DNA from 3 places in the Caulobacter sp. GW821-FHT09A05 genome. Region 1 is predicted to be linked to each of the others. Evidence: predicted binding sites of a transcription regulator. Region 1 holds the regulator's gene; each other region holds the start of a gene.
What was found. The regulator LexA, encoded in region 1, represses DNA repair genes until DNA is damaged. The targets are predictions, from matches to a motif close to ATGTTCNCNANNTGTTCT.
Positions count from the first base shown of each region.

Region 1 (6,155 bases):
CAACCGGGCGATCACCAGCAAGTCCGGCACCGCCGACGTCCTGGCCGCCCTGGGGGTCAATATCGACGCCAGCCTGGCCCAGCAACGCCACGCCCTGGACACGGCCGGCATCTGCTTCCTGTTCGCCCAGTCGCACCACGGGGCGATGAAGCACGTCTCGCCGATCCGCCAGCAGCTGGGCTTTCGCACTATCTTCAACCTGCTGGGCCCGCTGACCAATCCGGCCGGCGCCAAGCGCCAGGTCGTGGGCGTCTCGGCCCATCGCTTCGTCGAGCCCGTGGCCAAGGCCCTGGGCGCGCTCGGCGCCGAACGCGCCTGGTCGGTGCACGGGGCCGGCATGGACGAGCTGACCACCACGGGCGAAACCGAGGTCGCCGAATGGCGCGATGGGGCCTTGCGCCTGTTCACCATCACGCCCGAGGCCGTGGGCCTGCCCCGCGCCGCCCTGGCCGACATCACCGGCGGCGAGCCCGCCTACAACGCCGCCGCCCTGACCGCCCTGCTGGACGGCCAGAAGGGTCCGTACCGCGACATCGTCATGCTCAACGCCGCCGCCGCCTTCCTGGTGGCCGACAGGGTCGAGACCCTGCGCGAGGGGGTCGAACTGGCCGGCGCGGTGCTCGACGACGGTCGCGCCAAGGCGGCCCTGGCCGGACTGGTCGCCGCCACCAACAGCGAAACCGTTTCAGCATGACCGACATCCTGGCCAAGATCGCCGCCTACAAGCGCGAGGACGTGGCCGACCGCAAGCGCCGGCGGTCGTTCGCCCAGGTCGACGCCGCCGCCCGCTCCGCCGCCTCGCCGCGCGGCTTCAAGGCCGCGCTGGAGGCCGATCACGCGCCGGGCAAGCTGGCCCTGATCGCCGAGATCAAGAAGGCCTCGCCGTCCAAGGGCCTGATCCGCGCCGACTTCGATCCGCCGGCCCTGGCCCGCGCCTATGCCGAGGGCGGCGCGTCCTGCCTGTCGATCCTGACGGACGGCCCCAGCTTCCAGGGCGCCGACGGCTACCTGATCGACGCCCGCGCCGCCGTCGCCCTGCCCTGCATCCGCAAGGATTTCCTGGTCGACCCCTGGCAGGTGGCCGAGAGCCGCGCCCTGGGCGCCGACGCCATCCTGGTGATCCTGGCGATGATCGACGACGCCCTGGCCGCCGACCTGATGGCCGAGGCCGCTCGCCTCTCCATGGACGCCCTGGTCGAGGTCCACGACGAGGCCGAGATGGCGCGGGCCGGCAAGCTGGGCTCGACCCTGGTCGGGATCAACAACCGCGATCTGAAGAGCTTCGTCGTCGATCTGGCCGTCACCGAGCGCCTGGCCGCCCAGGCGCCCGCCGACGCCCTGCTGGTCACCGAAAGTGGCCTGTTCGTCCACGACGACGTGGTGCGGATGGAGACGGCCGGCGCCAGGGCCATGCTGGTCGGCGAAAGCCTGATGCGCCAGGCAAACGTCGCGGCGGCGACGCGGGCGCTGCTGGGGTAGAGCACTTCGAGGCCGAGGCCAACTCCCGGAAATCCGCGCGCCCGAACCCGCGTCATGCATGCTGCGGCCCGGCGCGGTACGCCCTCGATTCGAGCGGATCGCGGAATCTTGCCCGCCGCCCACGCGTCGACCGGACTTGTATTTCCTGAGAAATCCACCCCCGTCCGCCCGGCGAACACCGTTAACTTGACATCAACAAAGAACACCTAGAGAACATTCACAGAGGTTTGCGGTTTGTTCCGCGACGACTGGCGAGGCCGGACATGCTCACGCGCAAGCAGCACGAGCTGCTGATGTTCATCCACGAACGGATCAAGGAGACCGGCGTCTCCCCCTCCTTCGACGAGATGAAGGAGGCGCTGGACCTGGCGTCCAAATCGGGCATCCACCGGCTGATCACGGCTCTGGAGGAGCGCGGCTTCATCCGTCGCCTTGCCCACCGGGCGCGGGCGCTCGAGGTGGTCAAGCTGCCGCAGCAGGCTACGGCGGCGGCGCCGCCGAAGGGGCGCGGAACGTTCAAGCCGCAGGTGCTGGAAGGCGGCGGCCAGGCGCCGACGCCCCCGCCCCAGATGGCCGCCGACAACACCCGCGACCTGCCCATCCTGGGCCGCATCGCCGCCGGCACCCCGATCGACGCCATCCAGCACGAGCGCGAGCGCCTGCCGGTGCCCGAGACCATGCTGGGGGCCGGCGAGCATTATGTGCTCGAGGTGCAGGGCGACTCGATGATCGAGGCCGGCATCCTCGACGGCGACTATGTGATCATCCGCAAGGGCGACACGGCCAACAGCGGCGAGATCGTCGTGGCCCTGGTCGGCGAGGAAGCCACCCTCAAGCGCCTGCGCAAGAAGGGCGGCTCGATCGCCCTGGAAGCCGCCAACCCCAAGTACGAGACCCGCATCTTCGGCCCCGACCAGGTCGAGGTGCAGGGCAAGCTGGTGGGGCTGATCCGGCGGTATCACTAGGCTTCGCAGGAGCTCACGTTCCAGGCTCCGCTCGCGATCCGTGCCAAGCGTGGGACTCACGGTTGCATTCAACTTCAAATTGTGTAGCCATTCTTGAACCAATGGCTTCGTTTGGAGACGGTAATGCAGCGATATCGATTTTCGGCCGCGGCGGTTGCGTTATGCGCGACCGCCGCCTTTACGATCGTCACGGTCCCGGCGCCAGCGAAGGCCTATCCGCATCCGTGCATGCAGCGAGCCCTGACCAAGTGTCAGCAATATGAACTCGGTACGCCGGAGTTCGACGCCTGCTATTACCCCGCCTATGACAACTGCATGGCCAGTTGGGAGACCGATCCCCCGCCCCCGCCGCCGCCGTTCGATCCCTGGCCCTAATCGATTTCAGCGAGCTCGCTGTCCCGGCCTGCGTCCGGGCGGCGGGCGTCGCCTCAGCTCGCCATACCCGCCGGCCGGTTCTCCACGTACTGCGGCACGTTCAGCGGCGGCAGCCAGGGCTCGCGGCGCTTGACCCAGACCTCGTACTGCGGCGTGAACTGGCCCGGCGCGTCCAGTCCACCGAGGTGGATTTCGGTCTCGCCGTCGCCCTCGCCCTCCGCCGTCCAGAACAGCGGCGAGCCGCAGGTCGGGCAGCCGTGGATCAGGCCGTGCTCGGCGCCGGTCCAGATCGCGAGCCGCCCCTCGATCCGCACCTTGTCGGTCCGGAACGCCGCGAAGGCGTTGAACGGCGCGCCGTGGCGCTTGCGGCAGGTCAGGCAGTGGCACAGCCCCACCCGCAGCGGCCCGCCCGTCACGACATAGCGCACCGCCCCGCACGCGCACCCGCCTTCCCGCTCCATGATCGTCTCCATCTCTCCTCCCAGCCTAAACGCCCGAAGCGCCGCTCGGCTCGGAAGGCCTTCCAGTTCGGTGAACGTTTGACTGGCCCGCCGCGCGCCCACCGGGTTCAGGCGGCGGGCGGCCTGGTCCAGGGCCGGACGCCCCGCAGCGGCTGGGCCCAGACGATCCACCATTCGCCGCCGCGCCGATAGAGCTCGGCCGCGCCCTGGGCCGCGAAGTCGTCGGCGTCGAGGACGATCCGGTCGCGGCAGGCGGGCGGCGTCGGCGGAGCCGCGCCGCGCAGGACGACGATCTCGGCCTTGGCGCACATCGCCGCCAGGTCGTCGGCGTCCGGCCCGGCCTTGCTCCACGACAGGGCCAGGGCGACCGGCGCGCCGGCCGCCGGGGCGCAGGATCGCCGGTCGCAGGCATAGAGCGGGCTGGGCGCGACACTGTCCGGCAGGGCCAGGCCGCGCCGTCGGCTCCACAGCTCGGCCCCGAAGCGGCGCGCGTCGGGCCGTAGCAGCACCGCCTCGCGGCCCTGGCGCACCGCCGCCGTGGTCCCGTCCGGGGCGATCCAGGCGTCGGGCGGCGCCGGGCGCGGCCACAGGGCCACCGCCAAGGCGAGGGGCGCGCCCAGCCAGCGCAGGCGTCCGCGCCACAGGCACAGCAGCATCAGGCCGACGAAGGCCAGGGCCAGGGTGAAGGGCGGGCCGCTGGCCACCACCTTCTGGGCGCCGCCGGCGCTGGCGAAGCCGTCGGCGACTCCCATCATCGCCGCGATGCCCCAGCCGGCGACCGCCAGGAACGGCCGGCCCAGTCCGAAGGCTTCGAGCGCCGCGCCCAGGGCGAGGAACGGCATGATCACGAACGACGACAGCGGCGCGACCAGGAGGTTGGCCGGCAGGCCCCAGACCGCCACGCGGTTGAAGTGCTGCAGGGCGAACGGCCCAGTCGCCATGCCCGCCACGAAGCTGGCGCCGACGCTGACCGCCAGCCAGCTCAGCGACCCCTGGATGGCGCGGATCCACCAGGGCGCCGAGATCTCGCGCACGGGACGCGGCCAGGCCTCGGCCAGGGCCACCAGGGCGGCGGTGGCCGCGAACGACATCTGGAACCCGGGCGCGCCCGCCGACTCGGGCTGGACCAGCAGGATGATCAGGGCCGCCACCGCCAGCCCGTGCAGGGTGATGGCCTGGCGGTCGAACAGGATGGCGGCGAAGGCCACCGTGGCGGTGATCGCCGCCCGCAGGGCCGGCGGCGGCGCGCCGGAGATCACCAGGTAGGTCCCGACGGCGGCCAGGCCGGCCAGGGCCGCGACCTTCTTGCCCGGAACCCGCAGCGCCGCCCAGGGCCAGGCGGCGATCAGCAGCCGCACCAGGCCGAACGCGAAGCCGCCGACGATGGCCATGTGCAGGCCCGAGATCGACAGGATGTGGGCCAGGCCAGAGGCCCGCATGGCCTCGGTCTGGTCCTGGGTGATCCAGGCCTCGTGGCCGGTGACCATGGCCGCGGCGATTCCCCCGCGCGCGACGCCCATGTCCTGGACGATCCGGCTGGCCAGTCGCCAGCGGAAGGCGTTGACCGCCATGGCGGCCCGCAGCCGCCACGGCGGCGGGTCCAGCACGACCGGTTGCGATTGGCCGATCGCGAAGCCCACCCCACCCACGCCATGGAACCAGGCGTCGCGGGCGAAGTCGTAGGCGCCCGGCGCGGCCGGCGGCGGCGGTGGTCCCAGCATGGCTCGCAGGCGGACCGCCTGGCCCGGCGCGGGGATGTCCTCAGCCTCGACGGTCACCCGCACGCGCTTGGGCGTGTCCTCCGGCGCCAGGCGGCTGATCTGGACCGGCGCGATCAGCAGGCGCGGCCCGCCGGCCCCGGGACTGACCACGTCGACCACGAAGCCGTCGATGGTCATCACCGCCCGCCCCTCCGCCAGGATCGGCGCCTCGACGGCGTGCGAGCGGACCTTGCCCGCCAGCGCCCCCGCCGCCAGGAAGGTCGCCAGCACCAGAAAGACCGACAGCCCGGTCGCCGATCGCCGTCCGATCAGCGCCGCCAGAATCGCCGGTCCCGCCACCAGCCCGACCAGCAGCGCCCAGGACGGCTCGGCCTTCAGTTCCAGGTAGCCGGCCGCGCCCAGGCCGAACGCCACCGGCGCCCACAGCATCCAGCGCTCGCGATTGGCGTCGATCTCGCCGATCAGTGAAGCTGTTACCGTTCCCAGGCTAGGACGCGCGCGAAGACGCGTGCTAAGACGCGCCGCCCAGCCGCCACCGGACCTGTCCGGTGTCGCGGTCCTCGCCACTTCCGTGGCCTCCAGTCCGTCAGCCTTGATCTCGATGACCCAATCTCCCCCCGCGCCGCCCTCCGGCGTCGTCACCCGCTTCGCCCCGTCGCCGACCGGCTTCCTGCACATCGGCGGCGCGCGCACGGCGCTGTTCAACTGGTTATATGCACGTCATACGGGTGGGAAGTTCCTTGTTCGCGTCGAGGACACCGATCGCGAACGTTCGACCGAAGCCGCCGTCGCCGCCATCTTCGAGGGCCTGGACTGGCTGGGCCTGAAATCCGACGAGGAAGTGGTCTTCCAGTACAGCCGCGCCGACCGGCATCGGCAAGTCGTGCAGGAAATGCTGGCCGCCGGCCGCGCCTATCGCTGCTGGATGACCGTCGAGGAACTGGCCGCGGCCCGCGAGGCCGCCCGGGCCGGCGGGCCGGCCCTGCGCTCGCCCTGGCGCGACGCCCCGCCGCCCAACGATCCCACCCTGCCGCACGTCATCCGCTTCAAGGGCCCGACCGAGGGCGCGACCCTGGTCGACGACCTGGTCAAGGGCCCGGTGACCTTCAACAACGCCGACCTCGACGACCTGGTCCTGCTCCGCGCGGATGGGG
Region 1 covers NZ_JBWKPX010000019.1:82,358-88,512, reverse strand. Annotated here, with positions in the region: gene trpD (anthranilate phosphoribosyltransferase) at 1-694, shown strand, start outside; gene trpC (indole-3-glycerol phosphate synthase TrpC) at 691-1,479, shown strand; gene lexA (transcriptional repressor LexA) at 1,743-2,444, shown strand; gene AC07NX_RS17930 (hypothetical protein) at 2,568-2,819, shown strand; gene AC07NX_RS17925 (GFA family protein) at 2,873-3,292, opposite strand; gene AC07NX_RS17920 (ComEC/Rec2 family competence protein) at 3,388-5,568, opposite strand; gene gltX (glutamate--tRNA ligase) at 5,603-6,155, shown strand, end outside.

Region 2 (6,155 bases), on a different contig from region 1:
CCTTCAGCGCCGCCACGCGCTCCAGCCGCCGCTCCTCGTGGCGGGCCAGGACGTCCTTCAGATAGCGGCCGGTCCAGCTGGCCTCGGCCTTGGCCACCTCCTGGGGCGAGCCCACGGCGACGATCTCGCCGCCGCCGTCGCCGCCCTCCGGACCGAAGTCCAGCAGCCAGTCGGCGGTCTTCACCACGTCCAGGTTATGCTCGATGACGACCACGGTGTTGCCCTGGTCGACCAGCTCGTGCAGCACCTCCAGCAGCTTCTTGGTGTCCTCGAAATGCAGGCCCGTCGTCGGCTCGTCGAGGATGTACAGCGTGCGGCCGGTGGCCCGCTTGCTGAGCTCCTTGGAGAGTTTTACCCGTTGCGCTTCACCACCAGACAGGGTCGTGGCCTGCTGGCCGACCTTGATGTAGCTGAGGCCCACGCGCTTGAGGGTCTCCATCTTGTCGCGGATCGGCGGCACGGCCTTGAAGAAGTCGGCGGCCTCTTCCACCGTCATGTCCAGCACGTCGGCGATGGTCTTGCCCTTGAACAGGATGTCCAGGGTCTCGCGATTGTAGCGCTGGCCCTTGCAGACGTCGCAGGTGACGTAGACGTCGGGCAGGAAGTGCATCTCGATCTTGATCAGGCCGTCGCCCTGGCAGGCCTCGCAGCGGCCGCCCTTGACGTTGAAGCTGAAGCGGCCGGGGCCGTAGCCGCGCGCCTTGCTCTCCGGCAGCTGGGCGAACCAGTCGCGGATCGGCCCGAAGGCGCCGGTATAGGTGGCCGGGTTCGAGCGCGGGGTGCGGCCGATCGGCGACTGGTCGATGTCGATGACCTTGTCGAAGTTCTCCAGCCCCTCGATCCGCTCGTGCGCGGCCGGGGCGTCGCTGGCGTTGTTCAGGCGGCGGGCGGCGGCTTTGTACAGGGTCTCGATCGTGAAGGTCGACTTGCCGCCGCCCGACACGCCGGTGATGCAGGTGAAGGTCCCCACCGGGATCTCGCCGGTGACATCCTTGAGGTTGTTGCCCTTGGCGCCGACGACCCGCAGCATCTTCTTCTTGCTGATCGGGCGGCGTTGTTCAGGCACCTCGATCTCGCGCACGCCGGTCAGGTACTGGCCGGTGATGCTGTTGGGATTGGCCATGATGTCGGCCGGCTTGCCCTCGGCGACGATCTCGCCGCCGTGCACGCCCGCCGCCGGACCCATGTCGATCACATAGTCGGCGGTGAGGATGGCCTCCTCGTCATGCTCGACCACCAGCACGGAATTGCCGAGGTCGCGCAGGCCCTGCAGCGACTGCAGCAGGCGGGTGTTGTCGCGCTGGTGCAGGCCGATCGACGGCTCGTCCAGCACGTAGAGCACGCCGGTCAGGCCGCTGCCGATCTGGCTGGCCAGGCGGATGCGCTGGCTTTCGCCGCCCGATAGGGTGCCCGAGCCGCGCGATAGGTTCAGATAGTCCAGGCCGACGTCGACCAGGAACCGCAGGCGGTCGTTGATCTCCTTCAGGATCCGCCGGGCGATCTCCATCTGCTTGTCGCTCAGGTGGCCTTCGAGCGCGGTGAACCAGTCGCGGGCCGGACGGATGGCCAGGTTCGAGACCGCGGCGATGTCCTGGCCATGGATCTTGACCGCCAGGGCTTCCGGCTTCAGGCGCTTGCCGTGGCAGACCTCGCACGGCGTGTCGGACTGGTAGCGGCCCAGCTCCTCGCGGACCCACGAGGAGTCCGTCTCGCGCCAGCGGCGCTCCAGGTTCGGCAGCACGCCCTCGAACGGCTTGGCCACCTCGTATTTGCGAGCGTTGTCGTCGTAGACGAACTTGATCTTCTCGCCCTTGGAGCCCTGCAGCACCACCTGGCGGGCGCTCTCGGGCAGCTTGTGCCAGGGCTCGTCCATCGAGAAGCCGTAGTGGCGGGCCAGGGCCTGCAGGGTCTGGGTGTAGAGCGGCGAAGGCCCCTTGGCCCACGGCGCGACGGCGCCCTTGTGAAGCGAACGGTCCTTGTCGGGGATCACCAGGTCGGCGTCGAAGGCCAGCTTGGCCCCCAGGCCGTCACAGGCCGGGCAGGCGCCCGCCGGGTTGTTGAACGAGAACAGTCGCGGCTCGATCTCGGCGATCGTGAAGCCGCTGACCGGGCAGGCGAAGCGTTCGGAGAACAGCAGCCGGCGCGGCTCCTTCTCGCCCTCCTCGACATTGGCCCACTCGGCCACGGCCAGGCCGTCGGCCAGGCGCAGGGCCTGCTCGATCGAGTCGGCCAGGCGCTGCTCCATGCCCGGCTTGGTGACGATGCGGTCCACCACCACGTCGATGTCGTGCTTGAACTTCTTGTCGAGGACCGGGGCGTCCTCGATCGGATAGAATTCGCCGTCGATCTTCAGCCGCTGGAAGCCGGCCTTCTGCCACTCGGCGATCTCCTTGCGGTATTCGCCCTTGCGGTCGCGGACGACGGGGGCCAGCAGGTAGAGGCGCGTGCCTTCCGGCAGGGCGGTGATCTTGTCGACCATCTGGCTGATGGTCTGGCTCTCGATCGGCAGGCCGGTGGCCGGCGAATAGGGCACGCCGACCCGCGCCCACAGCAGGCGCATGTAGTCGTGGATCTCGGTGACCGTGCCCACCGTCGAGCGCGGGTTGCGCGAGGTGGTCTTCTGCTCGATCGAGATGGCCGGGGACAGGCCCTCGATCAGGTCGACGTCCGGCTTGCTCATCAGCTCCAGGAACTGGCGGGCGTAGGCCGACAGGCTCTCGACGTAGCGGCGCTGGCCCTCGGCGTAGATGGTGTCGAACGCCAGCGAACTCTTGCCCGAGCCCGACAGGCCGGTCAGCACCACGAGCTCGCCCCGGGGGATGTCGACGCTGACGTCCTTGAGATTGTGCTCCCGCGCGCCGCGCACGCGGATGAAGTTCAGTTGTTCAGCCATGTTTTCCGGAACGCGTAGGGCCGTGGGAGGAGCCACGGCGAGACGGCTATATGTAGGGCTCAGACCGGCGATTAACACAAGAACAAGGTGCGAACAAATGTCGCGATGGCGGCAGGTGGCGGCGGACTGCTGACATCAGGTGTCAGCAGGGGCTACGGCCGACGCCGCCGCCAGGATCGGCCAGTGTCGCGAACCTGGACCGGCGTCGCCGTGGGCGGGGCTCGGCCGTAGCGCGGACGACGGCGTTCACCAACAATAAACCGCCTTTGGAAGCGCAACCTTCAGCACCTCTGGCGTCTATGGCGGAGGGGGTGCGCGTCGGGCGCGCCGGGCGAGGACGACGGGCGTGGCCAAGGCGGCGGCGAAGAATAATGCGAAGGCGCCCGCCAAGGGCAAGGCGGGCAAGGCCGCCCGCCAGCGCTCGGAGATCGACGACGTCATCACCCTGGTGGTCTGCGTCGCCTGCACGATCTGGGCCTTCAAGATCATCGTCGACCTGGGCGTGCTGAGCTTCTAGCCGGCGCGGTCGATCCGCGCGGCGTAGCAGCCGGGCTTGGCGTAGTGGGCGTGCAGATAGGCCACGCCCGGATCGGCCAGCATCCGCTCGATCACTGGCGCGGCCGCCTCGCCCTCGACCACGTCGGCGTCGCGCAGCATGCCCGCCGCGTCGAAGCCGCGCAGCGACAGCAGGCGGCGGCGCAGGGCCGGGGGCAGGGCGCCGGTGGTCGAGGTCGGCGCTTGCGCGGCCTCGCGCACATAGATGGCGTGGCGCGAGCGGAACGGGGTGTCTGCGGCCTGGTGCTCGTGGTTCAGCAGGATCAGGGTCTCGCCCGGCGCGGCGTCGTCCAGGGTGACGCGGCAGGGAAAGGCGAACGGGGCGTCGGCGACGACGCGAAGCACGCCCCGCTCGGCGAGGGTCGCGTCGTCGAGGGCGAACAGCGGCGCGAACGGCTCGATCGGCAGGCTGGAAACGGTGAAGGACATGGGGATCTCCTGGTCTGGAGGCCCGTTGTGACGCCGCTGCGGGGAGGTCGACACCCGATCCTTGCGGTTGCGTCGAAACTTGCCGAACGCTGGTCGTTCGCCTAGAACGACTGTGCCCGAAACCCCGGGCCAACCGATGGAGGCAGCCATGGACATTGCGATGGACGACCGTTTCGCCCTTCCCGCAAACCTGATCGTGGTTTCCCATGCCCGCCTTCATCACCCTGGATTCCGTTCGCGCCGACACGCCTGACGGCCGCGTTCTCTTCGACAACCTGAACCTGACGATCGGGGCCGAGCGCATCGGCCTGGTCGGCCGCAACGGCGTGGGCAAGTCCACGCTGCTGTCGCTGATCGCCGGGACCGCCGCGCCCGCTTCCGGAACGGTCAGCCGCGCCGGCGTGGTCGGGGTCTTGCCCCAGCTGCATGCGCCGCCGCCGGGCGCGCGCCTGGCCGACCTGCTGGGCGTCGGCCCCGCCTGGGACCGGCTGTGCCGCATCGAGGCGGAGGAGGGGACCCCGGAAACCCTCGAAGAGGACCTCATCGAGGCCGACTGGACCCTTCCGGGCCGCGTCGCCGCCGCCCTGGGCGAGGTCGGGCTGTCGCGCTGGGACGCCTCCTGCCCCGCCGCCAGCCTCAGCGGCGGCCAGATGACCCGGGCGGCCCTGGCCGGCCTGCTGGTCGCCGCCCCCGACATGATCCTGCTGGACGAGCCGACCAACAATCTCGACGCCGCCGGCCGCAGCCTGCTGGCCGACGTGCTGCGGCGCTGGAAGGGCGGGGCGGTGGTGGTCAGCCACGACCGGGCCCTGCTGCGCGGCATGGACGGCATCGTCGAGCTGTCCGGCCTGGGCGCGACCCGCTACGGCGGCGGCTACGACCTCTATGCCGAGCGCAAGGCCCAGGCCGTGGCCGCCGCCGAGCACGACCTGGAGGCGGCCGAACGCCAGGTGCGCCAGGCGGCCCGCGAGGCCCAGGTCGCCCGCGAGCGCAAGGCGCGCCGCGACGCCGCCGGCCGACGGTTCGCCGCCAGGGGCAGCGAGCCGAAGATCCTGCTGGGCGCCCAGGCCGAGCGGGCCGAGAACACCGGCGCGCGAGAGGACCGGCTGGCCGATCGCGCCGCCCAGGACGCGGCCCTGGCGCGCGAGGCTGCCGAGGCCCGGGTCGAGCGCCTGCGCCGCCTGGCCTTCGACCTGCCGTCCTGCGGCCTGCCGGCGGGACGGATCGTGCTGGAGTTCGATGGCGTGGGCTTCGCCTATCCGGACGGCCCACCGGTGCTGGCGGACCTGAGCTTCCGCCTGGTCGGGCCCGAGCGCGTGGCCCTGGTCGGCGGCAATGGGGCGGGCAAGTCGACCCTGATCCGGCTGGCGACCGGCGGCCTGGAACCCACGGCGGGCGCGGTCACGCGCGGCGTCCGGGCGGCCCTGCTGGACCAGCGGGCGGCGGTGCTGGACCAGACCCAGACCATCCTGGAGAACTTCCGCCGCCTGAACCCGGCCGCCGGCGCCAACGAGGCCCACGCCGCCCTGGCCCGGTTCCTGTTCCGCAACGTCGCCGCCCATCAGCCGGTCGCCACGCTGAGCGGCGGCGAGCGCCTGCGCGCGGCCCTGGCCTGCGTGCTGATGGCGGCCGACCCGCCCCAGCTGCTGGTCCTGGACGAGCCGACCAACCACCTGGACCTCGACTCCATCGAGGCGGTGGAAGGCGCCCTGGCCGGCTATGACGGCGCCCTGCTGATCGCCAGCCACGACGAGGACTTCCTCGACGCGGTGGGGGTGGAACGGCGGATCGCGCTGTAGCCGCTCACGTATGTGTCATGGTTTGTTGCTAATCACTCTCAACAGCAGCTATACGGCGCCATCTTCTGATTTGCCGGGGCGTCGATCATCATGCGGACCATCTCAGCCAACGGCCGTCGCGCCTCCGCCCTGGCCGGGCTCAGCCTGCTGGCCCTGGCCGCCGCGACCGCCGCTCGCGCCGAGGACAGCGCGGCCGCCACCGACGTCGACCAGCTGGTGGTCACCGCCGCCCGCACCATCCTGCCGGCCAGCGCCCTGCCGCTGACCGTCGACGTGATCGACTCCGAGGCCCTGACGCAGCAGGTCAGCATCGGCGGCTCGATCGTCGACGCGGTCTCGACCCTGTCGCCGTCGTTCTCGCCCACCCGCCAGAAGCTGTCGGGCGCCGGCGAGACCCTGCGCGGCCGCTCGCCGCTGTACGCCATCAACGGCATCCCGCAGTCGACCCCGATCCGCGACGGTTCGCGCGACGGCTACAC
Region 2 covers NZ_JBWKPX010000001.1:389,569-395,723, reverse strand. Annotated here, with positions in the region: gene uvrA (excinuclease ABC subunit UvrA) at 1-2,893, opposite strand, end outside; gene AC07NX_RS01795 (hypothetical protein) at 3,240-3,410, shown strand; gene AC07NX_RS01790 (DUF1203 domain-containing protein) at 3,407-3,877, opposite strand; gene AC07NX_RS01785 (ABC-F family ATP-binding cassette domain-containing protein) at 4,084-5,676, shown strand; gene AC07NX_RS01780 (TonB-dependent receptor) at 5,767-6,155, shown strand, end outside.
Region 2: uvrA (excinuclease ABC subunit UvrA) is a predicted target of LexA. The motif match lies at 2,973-2,990, and genes of this name have one in related genera.

Region 3 (6,155 bases), on a different contig from region 1:
GCCCCTGACGATCCTGGGCGCCAAGGCGTCGTAGACCTTCAGCTTGCGCATCGTCTCGACCGCCGCCTCGCCATAGGGCGCGGCCGTCGGATCGGCGATGGCCAGCTTGGCGAACCGGTCCGACTTCAGCACCGAGCCCTTGTCGTCGACCAGACCCGGCGTCCGGGAATAGAGCACCAGCCGGCCGACGGCGTAGGTGAACCGCGTGCCCGAGACGCCTAGCCCCTCCTGCTCGGCCTTCAGCGGTCGTTCCGCGTCGGCCGACAGGAATACCTCATAGGGCGCCCCATGGGCCATCTGGGTATAGAACTGGCCCGAGGAACCGAAGCTCAGGGTCGCGGTGTGGCCGGTCCTGGCCTTGAAGGCGGCGGCGATCGCCTTGGCCGGCTCGGTGAAGTTGGCGGCGACCGCCACCTGGGTGTCGGCGGCGAGGACCGGCGTCGCGGCGAGGGCGAAGATAGCCCCGAACAGGGCCAGGCCGACCAGCTTGAAGCGGCGGGTGATCATGCGGAACTCTCGAAAAGCCGACGCCGGTAGCGTTATGTAGTTGAACTACCGAACGCTGGAGAAAGGTCAAGCCGGGAGGACTTTCGGGGCGGCTAGGAACGGTCGCGGTATCGCGGCGGGATGGCCCGGTAGACGGTGTTTGGCGCGATCTTCAGCGTCCGGCGCGCCTCGTCCAGCGGCAGGGCGAACAACGCCGGATAGTCGACCGCCGGCAGCCAGGCCGCCGCCCGGCCGTTGCGCCAGGCTTCGCGCACGGCCTTGCCGTAGGGCAGGCCCGGCGCGGCCTTCTGGAGATGACGCGCGCCGGCCAGGGCGATGACCGCGAAGCCCAGGCTGCGGGTCTGGGCGTGGGAGAAGGCCACCACGCAAACCTCGCCCAGGGCGTCGGTGCCGTAGCCCGTCAGGACGTGCCAGACGTCGTGCACGTCGCGCATGCGCCGCGCGTACCACGCCAGGGGATGGGCGGCGTCGACGTCGGCCTCGGGAACCTTGCGGCTTTCCTCGGCCAGCCCCTCGGCGGACAGGCCGCGCGGGGCGATGAAGTCGCGATAGGCGGCGCCGACCGTGCCCGGGCCGAACTGCCCCAGCCACGCCGGATCCGACAGCCGCTCGGCGAACTCGTCCCGCTCGTAGGCGATGCGGCCGCCGTCGGGCGTGCTCAGCAGCCGGCGATAGCCGTTCGGGATCGCCTTGCCCGACAAGGCCCGCATGATCTCGAACACCTGGGCGGTGTCCTCCTTGTCGGCGAGCAGGCGCCGGACGGCCCGGAACGCCCGCAAAGGCTGCAGTTGGAACGTGTCGCGCATCCGCCTCATCGGTTCGCGAGGCTTTGGCCCACCGAGCACTTGCGTGGCTGCGATCATGGGGCATGCTCCTGCTGGACCCACTAAAGATGACATGGCGTCATTTTTATTCAAGAGGGTTCAGCGACCCCGATCCGGGAACCTTGGCGGACCGCCAAATGGGCAAAATGGGGACTGGCGAGATGGGCAGTTTGAAGAAGCGTTCGATCAACCTGGCCGGTCACGCGACCTCCCTGGCCCTGGAGCCCGAGTTCTGGGTGGTGCTGCAGGCGGCGGCCGGCGCCGACAAGATCAGTATCGCCGGCCTGATCCAGCGGATCGACGCCGGACGCGGCGAGCGCCCCCTGGCCTCGGCCTGCCGGGTGTTCGCCCTGCGGCGCGCCCAGGCGGGCGAGGCCGGCACGGTCTAGCCCTGCTCGACGCCCGGGCCGGGCTTGGGCAGCGGCAGGGGCGCGGGATTGGGCGACCGCTGCGGCAGCGCCGGCCTTTCCGGCAACCGCATCGACAGGTCGGCCGATCGCACGGCCAGCACGCCGGAACGCCAGCCGCCGACCACCAGGGCGGCGATCAGCAGCAGCACGCCCAGCAAGGTCAGGCCGGCCACGCCCAGGTGCTGCGGCCGAATATCGTGGTGACGCGCCATGGCGTCCTCCCTCGTTGGCCCTAGTTGGTGGGCTTGGGCGCTTCCGGAACCTTGGGCGCCTCGACGTTCGGGGCGGAGACGTTGATGTCGACCGTCTTCTTCTGCGTCATGCCGCCGGTGAAGACGAAGTAGGCGATCACCGCCACCACGACCACCAGCGCGCCTATGATGAACGCCATGCCCGTCCCGCCGCCGCCACCGCTCGTATGGGTTTCTTCAGCCACGTCCGTCTCCTGTGATGTCCGTCCCCCAAAACAAACGGGGCGTGAACATCGAAGTTCCGGCGAGGAAGGGCGACGGATCGGCGCAAGGGCTTAAGCCGGGCGATCTTTGTGCTACATATGTTCCATGTCCCAAGGCTTCGACTCGTCCCCCTCTTTCGACGGCTTCCCCGGCGATCTCCCCGTCCCCCGCATCTCCGACCTGGCCCGTGCGCGCGGGCCGGACGGCGCCCGCGAGGCGCCGAACTACCTGGAAGGGCTGAACCCCGAACAGCGGGCCGCCGTGGAAGCCACGGAGGGCCCCGTGCTGGTGCTGGCCGGCGCGGGCACGGGCAAGACCCGCGTGCTGACCACCCGCCTGGCCCACATCCTGGCGACGGGCCGAGCCCGGCCGTGGGAGCTGCTGGTCGTCACCTTCACCAACAAGGCCGCCCGCGAGATGCGCGAGCGGATCACCCACATCATTGGCGACCAGGCCGAGGGCCTGCGCTGGCTGGGCACCTTCCATTCGGTGGCCGCCCAGATCCTGCGCCGTCACGCCGAACTGGTCGGGCTGAAATCCAGCTACACGATCATCGACACCGATGACCAGGAACGGCTGCTCAAGCAACTGATCGAGGCCGCCGACATCGACGCCAAGCGCTGGACGCCCCGCGCCCTGGCCGGCCTGATCGACACCTGGAAGAACCGCGGCTGGACGCCCGACCGGGTGCCGCAAAGCGAGGCCGGCGAGTTCGCCAACGGCCGGGGGATCACCCTCTACCGCCAGTACCAGGAGCGGCTGCGCATCCTCAACGCCTGCGATTTCGGCGACCTTCTCCTGCACAACATCACGATCTTCACCAGCCATCCGGACGTGCTGGCCGACTTCCAGCGCCGTTTCCAGTACGTGATGGTCGACGAGTACCAGGACACCAACGTCGCCCAGTACCTGTGGCTGCGGCTGCTGGCCCAGGGCCGCCAGAACGTCTGCTGCGTGGGCGACGACGACCAGTCGATCTATGGCTGGCGGGGCGCGGAGGTCGACAACATCCTGCGTTTCGAGCGCGACTTCCCCGGCGCCAAGGTCATCAAGCTGGAGCGCAACTACCGCTCCACCGAGCACATCCTGGCCGCCGCCTCGGGCCTGATCGACGCCAACAAGAGCCGGCTGGGCAAGACCCTGTGGACCGAGGCGTCCGGCGGCGAGAAGGTCAAGGTCAGCGGCGTCTGGGACGGCGAGGCCGAGAGCCGGATGGTCGCCGACGAGATCGAGAAAGCCAAGCGCGCCGGCCGCAAGTACAGCCACATGGCCATCCTCGTGCGCGCCTCGTTCCAGATGCGGGCCTTCGAAGAGCGGTTCGTGATGCTGCAGATCCCCTACAAGGTGGTGGGCGGTCCGCGGTTCTTCGAACGGGCCGAGATCCGCGACGCCCACGCCTATCTGCGGCTGATCCAGTCGCCCGACGACGACCTGGCCTTCGAGCGCATCGTCAACACTCCCAAGCGCGGCATCGGCGACACCTCGGTGCAGAAGCTGCTGCAGATCGCCCGCGCCGAGGGGATCTCCACGGTCGACGCGGCCCGGGTGATCATCGGCGGCGACGACCTGCCGGCCCGCACCCGCACGGCGCTGAGCAACTTCCTGCGCGACCTGGACCGCTGGCGGGCCCTGGCCGCCAACACCCCGCACCAGCGGGTGATGGAGGCGGTGCTTGAGGAGAGCGGCTATACCGACGCCCTGCGCCTGGACAAGGGCCCGACCAGCCAGACGCGGCTGGAGAACCTGAAGGAACTGGTCCAGTCGATGGGCGCCTTCGACACCCTCGAAGGCTATCTGGAGCACGTGTCGCTGGTCATGGACCTGGACAAGGGCGCCGGCGACGACGCGGTCTGGATCATGACCCTGCACTCGGCCAAGGGCCTGGAGTTCCCGCTGGTCTTCCTGCCCGGCTGGGAGGAAGGCGTGTTCCCCAGCCAGCGCAGCATGGACGACAAGGGCGAGAAGGGCCTCGAGGAAGAGCGCCGCCTGGCCTATGTCGGCATCACCCGGGCCCGCGAGGAGGCCCGGATCAGCTTCGTGGCCAACCGCCAGGTCTATGGCCGCTGGACCAGCCAGCTGCCGTCGCGGTTCGTCGACGAACTGCCGCTGGCCCACGTCGATGCGGCGTCCGAGACCGGCTATTACGGCGGCGGTCCAGGCATGCAGCAGACGGTGTCGTCGCGCTGGGACGATCCGGGGACCAGCACCTTCACGGCCGGCAGCTACGACAGCCCAGGCTGGAAGCGGGCCCAGGAACGGACGGCGGGCTTCAGCGAGCGCGGCGCCACCTGGCGCTCCGGGGGGTCCGCCGCGCGCTCGGCCCCGATCGAGGGCGAAGGCCGGCTGGTGGCGGTCTCGGCCGGCTCGGCGGCCAGCGCCTATACGCGCGGCGACCGGGTGTTCCACGTCAAGTTCGGCTACGGCAAGGTCACGGGCGTGGAGGGCAACAAGCTATCGGTGTCGTTCGACAAGGCCGGCGACAAGAAGGTGATCGACAGCTTCGTGGAGAAGGCCTGAGGCGGGCGGCTGGACCCCGCCCCTCCCCTTGCCCCGCGACAGGGCCCATATTTCGGTGCATGGCTGCTCCCCGCGTCCGCGTGATCGATCTGGAGACCGCTGGAAACGGTCCGCATGACGTCTGCGAGATCGGCTGGCAGGACGTCACGCAGGGCCCGGACGGCCGCTGGCGCGTCGACGAGGACCGTGGATCCCGGCTGGTCAATCCCGGCCGCCCGATCACGCCGGAAACGATGGCGGTTCACCACATCATCGACGACGACGTCGCCGGCGCGCCGTTCTGGAAGGCGGTCGCGGGCGACGTGCTGAGGCCCGACGGCGGCGTCCAGGCCCTGGCCGCCCACCGGGCCGCCTTCGAACAGCGCTACTGCACGCCGAGGTTCACCGGCGGCGCGCCCTGGATCTGCACGTGGAAGTGCGCCCTGCGGCTGTGGCCGCACCTGACCAGTTTCTCCAACCAGATGCTGCGCTATCAGCGCAGGCCCGAGGGCCTGGTCCGCGAGCTGGGCCTGCCGGCCCACCGCGCCCTGCCGGACGCCTACGTCACCGCCCACCATCTGCGCGACATGCTCGACGAAGCCTCGTTGGAGCAGCTTCTGGCCTGGAGCCACGAGCCGGGCCTCCTGCCGCGCGTGCCGGCCGGCCCGGAACGCGGCAAGCCCTGGGATCGCCTCGGCCTCGAAACGCTGCGGGTGTTCGCCCAGGACCGGGACCCGAACCTCCGCTTCAGCGCCGAGACCGAACTGCGCCGTCGGGGCGAGGCCGCCGAGCCGCCGACGGTCGAGCCCGCGCAGCGGACTTTGCTCTGAGCGCAATCGCGATCAAACAGCCGCTCGAAGTCCGCGCTATCCCCGCCGCATGCTTCGTCGCGAGACCTGCTCATGACCCCCGTCGAGAAGGCCATCTGGTTCATCGAAAGCCATTTCGCCCAGCCCCTGGACCTGGACCTGGACGAAATCGTCGACGCCGGCGGGGTCTCGCGTTTCCACATGTCCCGCGCCTTCGGGGTCGCCACCAATCGCCCAGTGATCGGCTACCTGCGCGCGCGGCGACTGACGGAGGCTGCCGGAGTCGGCCTACGGGCCGGCCGACGCCCCGTTCTCGGGCGCTATGGCCCCGAGTTCGATCCCCGGACCGGCGAAGGCGGGTTGGAGGCGTGGATCCCGGTAAAGAGGAAATAGCGGCCGTTCAAGAACAGCAAACCGTTGTCATCCCGGAAGCCTCGCAGAGGCTGTCCGGGATGACAACGGTGAGAGTTTCCTAACCCCGAACCCGCGCCGGGTTGCCGACCGCCGTCGCGCCCCTGGGCACGTCGCGCGTGACCACGCTGCCCGCCCCGATGATGGCGTCGTCGCCGATCGTCACGCCCGGCAGGATGATCGATCCGCCGCCGATCCAGACGTTCTCGCCGATGCTGACCGGGCGGGCGTATTCGATGCCCG
Region 3 covers NZ_JBWKPX010000007.1:51,595-57,749, forward strand. Annotated here, with positions in the region: gene modA (molybdate ABC transporter substrate-binding protein) at 1-507, opposite strand, end outside; gene AC07NX_RS08900 (Coq4 family protein) at 600-1,313, opposite strand; gene AC07NX_RS08905 (ribbon-helix-helix domain-containing protein) at 1,493-1,720, shown strand; gene AC07NX_RS08910 (hypothetical protein) at 1,717-1,953, opposite strand; gene AC07NX_RS08915 (hypothetical protein) at 1,974-2,177, opposite strand; gene AC07NX_RS08920 (ATP-dependent helicase) at 2,302-4,713, shown strand; gene AC07NX_RS08925 (DNA polymerase III subunit epsilon) at 4,773-5,522, shown strand; gene AC07NX_RS08930 (hypothetical protein) at 5,595-5,894, shown strand; gene AC07NX_RS08935 (sugar O-acetyltransferase) at 5,974-6,155, opposite strand, start outside.
Region 3: AC07NX_RS08920 (ATP-dependent helicase) is a predicted target of LexA. The motif match lies at 2,284-2,301, and genes of this name have one in related genera.